Regions from separate parts of the Mesorhizobium sp. M0145 genome, predicted to be linked through region 3. Evidence: riboswitches for the same ligand, from Rfam matches in the RefSeq annotation. Region 3 holds a riboswitch; each other region holds the start of a gene.
The links. Region 3 has a riboswitch for cobalamin ahead of NKJ28_RS17555 (ABC transporter ATP-binding protein). Riboswitches for the same ligand answer to the same signal wherever they lie in the genome.
Positions count from the first base shown of each region.

Region 1: linked by a shared signal. The riboswitch ahead of NKJ28_RS18830 (DUF1636 family protein) and the one ahead of NKJ28_RS17555 (ABC transporter ATP-binding protein) in region 3 are both predicted to bind cobalamin.
Region 2: linked by a shared signal. The riboswitch ahead of metE (5-methyltetrahydropteroyltriglutamate--homocysteine S-methyltransferase) and the one ahead of NKJ28_RS17555 (ABC transporter ATP-binding protein) in region 3 are both predicted to bind cobalamin.

Region 1 covers NZ_JAMYTK010000012.1:155,428-158,698, reverse strand. Annotated here, with positions in the region: gene NKJ28_RS18840 (NADH-quinone oxidoreductase subunit A) at 1-116, opposite strand, end outside; gene NKJ28_RS18835 (winged helix-turn-helix domain-containing protein) at 452-1,651, shown strand; cobalamin riboswitch at 1,681-1,884, shown strand; gene NKJ28_RS18830 (DUF1636 family protein) at 1,923-2,357, shown strand; gene cobW (cobalamin biosynthesis protein CobW) at 2,354-3,271, shown strand, end outside.
Region 2 covers NZ_JAMYTK010000032.1:5,382-8,652, reverse strand. Annotated here, with positions in the region: gene NKJ28_RS29140 (hypothetical protein) at 33-287, opposite strand; cobalamin riboswitch at 836-1,036, shown strand; gene metE (5-methyltetrahydropteroyltriglutamate--homocysteine S-methyltransferase) at 1,132-3,271, shown strand, end outside.
Region 3 covers NZ_JAMYTK010000011.1:84,305-87,575, reverse strand. Annotated here, with positions in the region: gene NKJ28_RS17565 (FecCD family ABC transporter permease) at 1-165, opposite strand, end outside; gene NKJ28_RS17560 (ABC transporter substrate-binding protein) at 195-1,142, opposite strand; gene NKJ28_RS17555 (ABC transporter ATP-binding protein) at 1,139-1,957, opposite strand; cobalamin riboswitch at 2,050-2,253, opposite strand; partial or broken gene NKJ28_RS17550 (AraC family transcriptional regulator) at 2,389-2,506, shown strand; gene NKJ28_RS17545 (LysR substrate-binding domain-containing protein) at 2,586-3,271, opposite strand, start outside.

The DNA.
Region 1 (3,271 bases), on a different contig from region 3:
GGATCGGGGTTGCGATAGGCCACCAGGAAGGGTGCGGCGAGCAGCGCCAGCCCGACGATCAGCGCCACGCCGATGAACAGGACGATGGGCAGGTACGAACCTAAAAGTGCGTTCATGCTGCAGTTTCCGTTGGCGGCCAATCCACTCTGATTACAGCACCGGACCCACTTGCGGAAGCGTGACAGTTTAACCACTGAACCGTTTTAAGGAGGCTCTATGCTGCAACGCGGCGAGGGTTAGCGCAGCGCTTTCGGCGAAGCAAGTCAAACCTTGTTCAAATCGCGGTGCTGGACGGCATATCCGGGAAAACTGGTCCGATCCGCTCCTGTTTGATTTCCTTCACTTTTTACTCCACTTTTCTCTCCTGACATGAATGCCGCCAAAACCCTGTTAGCATGGCACGGAATCGCAGGTCATTTTCTCTGTCTAAAATCGTCCGGATGCCGCCTTCATGAAGGAAAAAATCTCGCTTGCCATGGCCCGCCGCATTGCGCTCGCGGCACAGGGATTCAATGACCCGCGCCCCACCGGCACGCCTGACCGCCGGCATCTGGCCCGCGTGCTTGCCCGTACCGGCCTGCTGCAGATCGATTCCGTCAGCGCCGTGGTGCGCGCCCACTATATGCCGCTCTATTCGCGGCTTGGCCCCTACAAGCTGGCGCTGCTCGACGACGCCGCCGTAACGCGCAAGCGCATGGTCTTCGAATATTGGGCGCACGAAGCCTCCTTCTTGCCGGTCGAGACCTATCCGCTGATGCGCTGGCGCATGCAGCGGGCCGAATGCGGCGACGAAATGTACAGCGGACTGGCCAAATGGGGCCGCGAGCACGCCGCCTATATCGAAGACATCTATCGCGAGGTCGCCGAACGAGGCCCGATCGCGGCGTCGGCTTTCGAAGGCCAGAAGGGTTCGGGCGGCTGGTGGGGCTGGAGCCATGCCAAGCACGCCTTCGAATGGCTGTTCTGGGCCGGCCGCATCACCACGGCGCATCGCCGCGGCTTCGAACGGTTCTACGATCTGCCGGAGCGCGTATTGCCGCCGGCGGTACTCGCGCTACCGGTTCCCCGTCCCGAGGATGCTCACCGCGAATTGCTGCGCATCTCGGCCCGCGCCCACGGCATCGCCACGGCAGGAGACCTGCGCGACTATTTCCGCCTCTCGCCCGCCGACATCAAGGGCCGCATCGAGGAGTTGGTCGAGGCCGGCGACCTGTTGCCGGTGAGCGTCGAAGGCTGGAACAAAACAGCCTATCTCCACAAGGACGCCCGTTTGCCGCGCAAGATCGAGGCGCGCGCCTTGCTCGCGCCGTTCGATCCTGTCGTCTTCGAACGATCGCGCACCGAGCGGTTGTTCGACTTCCACTACCGCATCGAGATCTACACGCCGGCCGAAAAGCGCCAGTATGGCTATTACGTGCTGCCGTTCCTGTTCGGCGACAGCATCGTCGGGCGCGTCGACCTCAGGGCCGACCGCCCGGCCGGCGTCTTGCGCGTCCATGCCGCCTATGCGGAGCCCGGCGCCTCGCTGCAAACCGCAGCCGAGCTTTTCGAAGAATTGAAGCAGATGCAGGGCTGGCTCGGCCTGGAACGCATCGAGGTGACCGCTGCCGGCGACCTCGGCCGGCCGCTCGCGGATATCGCCGCGTCATAGACGTGCGTTGACACGACTGCCTCCACAAGCCTAAATCCGTTCCAGACGGTCCCCTGCCCGCAACGGCAGGGGCCAAGAGGGAATGCGGTGCGAAATCTCGATTTCAAATCCGCGGCTGTCCCCGCAACTGTAAGCGACGAGCCTCGGCCGAAAACCACTGGGATATTCCCGGGAAGGCGGCACCCAGGCGATGACCCGCGAGCCAGGAGACCTGCCGTCTAGGACATAAGAATCCGATCGCCTGGCGGGTTTTCCGGGCAAGGAGCCTGATTTGGAACACGACAGCAGTTTTCCGGCTGAGACAGCGGATTTATTGTCCGGCCATGGTGATTCCCCGGCCGGCGTTACCGTCATCGTCTGCTCGTCCTGCCGTGACGAGACCGGTTCGGACGCTTATCCGCGCGCCGGCGAACTGCTCGCAGAGGACACGCGCCGCGCCGCTTCCAGCGAAAACATCAAAATCCGCACCGTCGAATGCCTCGGCAATTGCAAGCGCCGGCTCAGCGCGGCCATGCTGCGCGACGGCTGCTGGAGTTACGTCTTCGGTGATCTGACCACGACCAGCGGCGCCGATCTCGTCACCGGGGCAAAGCTGTTCGCCACCTCGACGGATGGGCTCATTCCATGGCGCGGCCGTCCCGATTGCCTGAAGCGCGGCCTGGTTGCCCGCATCCCTCCCCTTGACCTTTTGAAGGACCTGACATGACCGCTGCCTCCCTTTCGCGCGTTCCCTGCACCGTGGTCACCGGCTTTCTCGGCGCCGGCAAGACGACGCTGATCCGCCATTTGCTCGAAAACGCCAAAGGCAAGCGCCTAGCCATCATCGTCAACGAGTTCGGCGACATCGGCATTGACGGCGAGATCCTGAAGGGCTGCGCCATCGACACCTGCCCCGAGGAAAACATCGTCGAGCTGGCCAATGGTTGCATCTGCTGCACCGTCGCCGATGATTTCGTCCCGGCGCTGGACCAGATCCTGTCGCTGACGCCGAGGGTCGACCACATCCTGATCGAGACATCCGGCCTCGCTTTACCCAAGCCGCTGGTCCAGGCCTTCCAGTGGCCGTCGGTGAAAAGCCGCGTGACGGTGGACGGCGTCATTGCCGTGGTCGACGGACCGGCGCTGGCTGATGGCCGCGTAGCCAACGACATGGACGCCCTGCAGGCCCAGCGCGCGCAGGACGAGACGCTCGACCATGACGATCCGGTCGAGGAAGTGTTCGAAGACCAGCTCGCCTGCGCCGACCTGATCATCCTGTCGAAGAGCGACCTGATGGACGCAGCCGGCTCGGCCCGTGCCAATGCCGTCATCGGCAAGCACGTTGCGCGGGCGGTGAAGATCGTACCGACTTCGCAAGGCAAGGTCGACCCGTCGGTGCTGCTCGGCCTCGGCCTCGCCGTCGAGGACGACATCGAGAACCGCAAGACCCACCACGACGACGAGCTCGACCACGAACATGACGATTTTGACTCGTTCGTCATCGACATCGCGTCTGTGTCCAACCCGGACGAGCTCGCACAACGGGTCGCCACGGCGGCGGAGGAAGAAAACGTGTTGCGCGTCAAGGGTTTCGTCGAAGTCGGCGGCAAGCCGATGCGGCTCCTGCTGCAGGCCGTCGGT
Region 2 (3,271 bases), on a different contig from region 3:
CTGGGCGGTCCGCCGCGATGGCTATCTCCATGTCAATCGGCGCCGAACTTTGACTGCCCGCTGCTTTTGATGAATTTGGCGAGGTCCCGCGCATAATCACTCTTGGTTTTCTCCTTGAGGCCCTGTGTCGCGAACTTGTGGTCCAGCAGGGCAAACAGGTCCAAGTCCCCTTCCGCCTGTGGCGCTGGCTTGCCCTCACCGCCCTCGGCTTCCCAATTGGGGACCGCTTCTGCGCGCTGCACCGTGGCGATTGTCCGCCCAAGACGCATCACAAGATCGAACGCCAAACCGTGCCCGTGCACGACGATTTGCCGCTCAGGCCTCATTTGGACAGGACTTAAGCTGGCCCGGTGGTTTGAGCCGGGTTACCTTGAGCCGGTGGGCTGCGAACAAGCAGTTCGAGACATTGGCCTCGATCACTTCGCAACACGCCGCTGCGCCTGGCCTCGGTGTGCTCCCCCCGAAATCGTTGTGTCATATCACCGAGGGCATCACGGCCAACAGCTTCCACATGGGCAACAGCCTCGCCATTGAGCCGAATATGGTCGCGAGCAGCCAACGAAGCGGTCGGAACCTCGGAGCAGTTCGACGCCGAGGTGGTTCGCATGATGCGCTAAGCAGCACCACGGCGCTTGCCGGTATGTTTGCTGCCGGCAGCCGACGAACTCCTATCCTCCTGGACAAGGGCGCCGTGCGTCATTGCTTTGATTTACCGGCCGCTCAAGGCTTCCACAGTTTTCGCTTTCGAGGCGACCTTTGGAACATGCCAACGGAAATTTAACATAACGACATAAACATTTCTTTATGCGACGTTGACAAAGAAGCGAACTGCTGTAATTGTCTCCCGCATCGTGGTTCTCCGTACGGCGCTGCCGCAGCGGAGCTAAGAGGGAAGCCGGTGCGATGCCGGCGCTGCCCCCGCAACTGTTAGCGGCGAGCCAACCCCACTCATGTCACTGAGGCGAATAGCCTTGGGAAGACGGGTAGAGGCTATGACCCCGCGAGCCAGGAGACCTGCCACGGCGAATTACGTCCACGGGCGGGGTGTCTCGGTGGCCGCTGCAGCCTGGCGTTCGTGCCGGCCTGCTAGCGCCTTCCTTGTCACCGACGCCCCAACCATCGGGGTCTGGCATGACTGTCTCTCAGCAAATTCCTGTAGCAACGCTCGGCGTGCCCCGCTTCGGTCGTCGGCGAGAACTGAAATTCGCGCTTGAAAGCTACTGGTCCGGAAAATCGTCCGCTGCCGACCTTCTCACGACCGCGAAGGCGCTCCGTGCCGCTAGCTGGGAGGAGCAGCACGATCGCGGCGTGTCGAAAATCCCGTCGAACGACTTCTCGCTCTACGACCATGTGCTCGACACCGCAGCCATGGTCGGCGCCGTTCCATCCCGTTACGGCTGGAATAGCGGCGAGGTTCCACTTGACATCTACTTCGCAATGGCGCGGGGCAACCAGGGTCAGACGGAGGATTGTCGACACGCTGGTCACCAGCAGGCGGCTCATCGGTCTGATGTAACCGCGATGGAAATGACCAAGTGGTTTGACACCAACTATCACTACATTGTGCCGGAACTCAACGATGATCAGACGTTCGCCCTCTCGTCGACGAAACCGGTCGATTACTTCATCGAGGCTAAAGCTCTCGGCGTTCACACACGCCCAGTCATCCTTGGACCGATCACCTTCCTCAAGCTGGCGAAATCGCCTGCCGAAGGATTCGATCCCATCGCGCTCCTGCCGCGGCTGCTGCCCGTCCACGAGCAACTCCTGCAGAGGCTGAAGCTGTCTGGAGCCGACTGGGTGCAGATCGATGAGCCAGCGCTTGTCCTCGATCTGAACCCGAACGAACGAGCTGCGTTCGAATTCGCCTATGGCCAGCTGTCGAAAGCCGCGCCCGAGCTGAAGATCATGCTGGCTACCTATTTCGGGCCGCTGGGAGACAATCTCGAAACCGCGGTTTCTCTGCCCCTGGCCGGGCTGCATATTGATCTCGTGCGCGCTCCCGAGCAGCTGGAAACGGTGGGGCGGCTCGCACCGAAGGATCTGGTGCTCTCGCTTGGCTTGATCGATGGCCGCAACGTCTGGCGTGCGAACCTGCCCGCCATTCTCGACCGCATCAAACCGATCGTCGCCGGCTGGCCCTTGGACCGCGTCGAGATCGCGCCTTCTTGCTCGATGCTGCATGTGCCGATCGACCTCCGCATGGAGACGGAACTCGACGCGGACATCAGGTCGTGGCTCGCCTTCGCGGCCCAGAAGACCGACGAGTTGGTGTTGCTTGCCCGGGCCCTGTCCCAAGGCAGGGATGCGGTGGCAGGCGCGTTGAAAGCGTCTGCCGAGGCTGCCGCCACTCGCGTGACATCCACGAAGATCCATGACCCGCTGGTTGAGGGGCGGATCGCCAGCATTGACGACAGCATGAAGCGACGAGAGAGCGCTTTTGCCGAGCGCTCCAGAGTCCAGGCCGGCACGCTCGGGCTGCCGCCGTTCCCGACGACGACCATCGGGTCCTTCCCGCAGACGCCGCAGGTACGCAGGGCGCGGGCCGCTCATGCGAAGGGCCAGCTGAGCTATGTCGACTACGAGACCTTCCTGAAGAAGGAGATCGAGGCTGCAATTCGCTGGCAGGAAGAGATCGGGCTGGACGTGCTGGTGCACGGTGAGTTCGAACGAAACGACATGGTACAGCATTTCGGCGAGCAGCTGTCCGGCTTCGCCTTCACCCAGCATGCCTGGGTGCAGAGCTATGGGTCGCGTTACGTGCGCCCCCCCATCATCTTCGGCGACGTATCGAGGCCCAATCCGATGACGCTGCGCTGGTGGCAGTTCGCCCAGTCGCTTACGGAAAACCCTGTGAAGGGAATGCTCACAGGCCCAGTGACCATTCTCAACTGGTCATTTGTTCGCGACGACGTACCCCGCTCCGAAGCATGCCGCCAGATCGCGCTCGCCATCCGCGACGAAGTGACGGATCTCGAATGGTCCGGCGCAAGGATGATCCAGATCGATGAGGCCGCGTTTCGCGAAGGATTGCCACTGCGCCAGTCTGATTGGAACGACTATCTCGACTGGGCTGTCGAATGCTTCCGGATCGCTTCAACGGGTGTAAAGGACGCGACTCAAATCCATACCCACATGTGCTATTCGGAGTTCAACGAGATCATCGACGCGATCGCTGAAATGGATGCGGATGTCATTTCGATTGAGACGTCGCGCTCGAAAATGGAACTGCTGGACGCCTTCACAAGCTCCAAATATCCGAATGAAATCG
Region 3 (3,271 bases):
GATCTTGGCAATCGGGATCTTGCCGGCCGGACCGGACACGATATCTCCGTCCAGCCCGGCCGCATGTCCGAGCGCAGCAATCACGTCGCTCAGCGCGATGACCGTCGATCCATAGGCAATCGACAACAAAGCAAGAGCGGCAATTGCTGCTGCTCCTGCTGTCATGGCCAATTCGAACGCTCTCTGGCGCAAGCTCAGAAAGCTTCCGGGTGCATCGCCCTGGCGATCTTGCCGATCGCCTCGATGTTGGCAGGCCCAGGTGTCAGTTCGGCATAGCGCAGCGCGACGAAGCGTTCATTTTTGACCGCATCAGTCTCCTTCATCGCCGGATGGGCTTTGAGGAAATCGAGCAGTTTCCTGTAGCCGCCGCCGTCCTGGTAGTCGAGCAGGATAAGGAATTGCGGATTGCGGGCCGCCACCGTCTCCCAATCCGTATTGCCCCAACTCGTCGCCATGTCGGCCATGATGTTGTCGCCGCCGGCAGCAGCGATCATGGCGCTGGGGATCGCGAACTTGCCTGATGTGAAAGGTTTGTCTTCGCCGGAGTCGTAAAGAAACACGCGCGTTCCCTTGCGGTCGCCGATCTTTGCCGTGATATCGGCAAGTTGTGCCTTCCAGTCCGACACAAGCTTTCCCGCCTGGGCCTCCTTGCCAAAAATCTTGCCCAGCTTTTCGACATCACCATAGAGCAGGTCCATCGAGGCCGCGGGGCGGTTCTTGTCGAGATGGACGCAGCTTTCCGTCAGCACAAGCGTCTTGATGCCGTACGGCGCCAGCGTATCGGGCGTCACCTCGCCACCTGGTTTCATGCCGTAATACCAGCCGGCGAAGAAGAAATCGGGCTCGACGGCGACGAGGTTTTCGAGCGTCGGGTATTTCGGCGCGAGTTCCGGGATCGCGCCCTGCTCAGCCTTGAATTCCGGACCGACCTTGTACCATCCGGTGATGCCCGTCAGGCCGACGATCGACGGTTGCAGCCCCAGCGCGAAGGCCATCTCCGCCATGTTCAGATCTTGGATAACGGCGCGCTTCGGCGCGGCTTCGAACGTCAGCGGCGTGCCGCAGCTGTCAACGGTCACGGGAAAAGCGAAGGCGGCCTGGGCAAGCAGTAGGGGGGCAAAAGACAATACGAGGCGTTTCACGAATGTTGCTCCTTGGTCAGATCAGGATGGGAAGAGGCACGGTTAGGAACGTCGAAGATCGTAAGTTCGCGGTCCTCGGTGGGATGGCGCAGCCGAAGCATGTCGACGCCGAAAGTCTCGCGGATCAATTGCTTGGTCAGCGCCTCGTGCGGACCGGCGAGTGCCTGCAGGCGGGCCTCGTTCATCACCGCGACCCTGGTGGCAAATGGCGTGACCAGCGACAGATCATGAAGCACCGCCACCACGGTCATGCCAAACTGCGATACGAGTTCGAGAAGGTCGCTGCGGGCGCGCGGATCGAGATGATTGGTCGGTTCATCGAGGAACAGGATTTTGGGCTCCTGGGCGATGGCGCGCGCCAGCTGGGCGCGTTGCCGCTCGCCACCGGATAGCGAGCCGATTGTGCGGCCGAGCAGCGGCATCAGGCCGGTTCTGCGAAGCGCTTCGATGACGATGTCGCGTTGCTCGCTCCTTCGTCGCAAGCCCGCATGGGGGACGCGCCCAAGCTCGACATAGTCGATCACGGCAAGCCGCGGGTCGGGCTGATCGGTCTGGCCGACGACCGCCATGTGCAGCGCCCGCTCGGCGGCCGAAAATCTCTCCAGCCGGCGTCCGGAGAATCTCACGTCTCCTGCGCTTGGCCGCAGCGTACCGCAGAGCATGCGCAGCAGCGTCGTCTTGCCGGCGCCGTTAGGGCCGATGATGGCGAGGCGGTCGCCCGCCGCTAGCGAAAGGCTCACCGCACTGACCAGGCGCTGGCCATTTGCCGTCGCACTCAGTTCGCGCGCTTCAAGAAGAGGCTGGGAGGCGTCCAACTTACCGTCACTTTCTCAATGGCGACGGAAGGAAGCTGGACGGACCGGCCGACAAGACCGATGTCCACGTCTCCTCCCGGCACACCCCGTCCGGTCAACTCATGCTGATGGCAGGTCTCCTGGCTCGCGGGTCTTTGCGCCATCCTGCCTTCCCAGCCTTGCCGGCCAGTGGCACTTCGGATCTTGCTAACCGCTTACAGTTGCGGGGGCAGCCACGGCCTCGATCCGAAGACCTCACCGTGTTCCCTTTTCACCCCTTGCCTTTCGACTCGGGGACCATCACTCAGCCACCCTAATTTTCCGCCACTCACAGCGCAATAAATTTTCGGAGTTCGGACAGCCGCTGGAGCAAGGGTCTTGTCAGAAGGAGTCATGCATACCTCGTAATGTAATAACATTACGTACCTAGAGGACGTTGTCTGCTTCTGTCAACCCCCAACACGATTTGGGACAAATGGCTGCCGGCATCTGGGCGCGAGGTCGCCGATGCGCCGGAATTCGATCCCTGTAGCGGCAAGGCTGGAAATTTGGATACCGGTCAAAGTGTGAGGCGCGGCAGGCGACCCCGAAGCGCAGGAAGCGCTGCTACCGCTTGTGACGAGCATGCAGAAGATCGGCGTTCAGATGCTCAGACTATCGATCTCATCCAGGCGGAAAACGCTTCGATATGCGCTTGTCGGGGGTGATTGGCTACGCAGGCAAGGTAAAAGCCATAGCCTGGCAGACAGAGATCATGTGCCTTGACTAGCCTGCCAGCCTCGAGTTCGCCACTGACGACCACATCGCTGCAGATAGCGATACCTTGGCCTGCCGCTACCGCGTCAATCGCGTGCAGCTCTTCGCGGAAGCTTAGGTCCCATGCCTGGTTGGCATTGGGGATGCTGGGATCGATCGAGCGTGCGATCGCCAGCCATCGTTGCCAAGTCGGCGCTTCCGGGTCGCGGTTCGTCCAATTGAAATGGATGAGCGGGTATTGCAGCAGATCGGCGGCGCGCTCGATCTGTCGGTCGCCTCCTGCGAACAACTCCGGGCTGCATACCGGAAAGAATGCGTCCCGAAAAATTTCCTGCGCGGGAACATCCCGCGGCATCCTGCGCGCATAGCGGATCGCGACGTCGGCGTCACCGGCTCGCAGGTCCAGAACGGCGTCTGTCCCGATGATCTCCAGTGGAATGTTCGGATGCTGTTCGCGCCACTTCGACAGGCGCGGAACCAGCCATCGGCTGGCAAATGCATTTGGGCTCGTCACGCGCAACGGGCGTTGGCCAACTCCGGCCGAGGCTGATGCTATTGCCGCAGCGAAAGCGTCGAAGC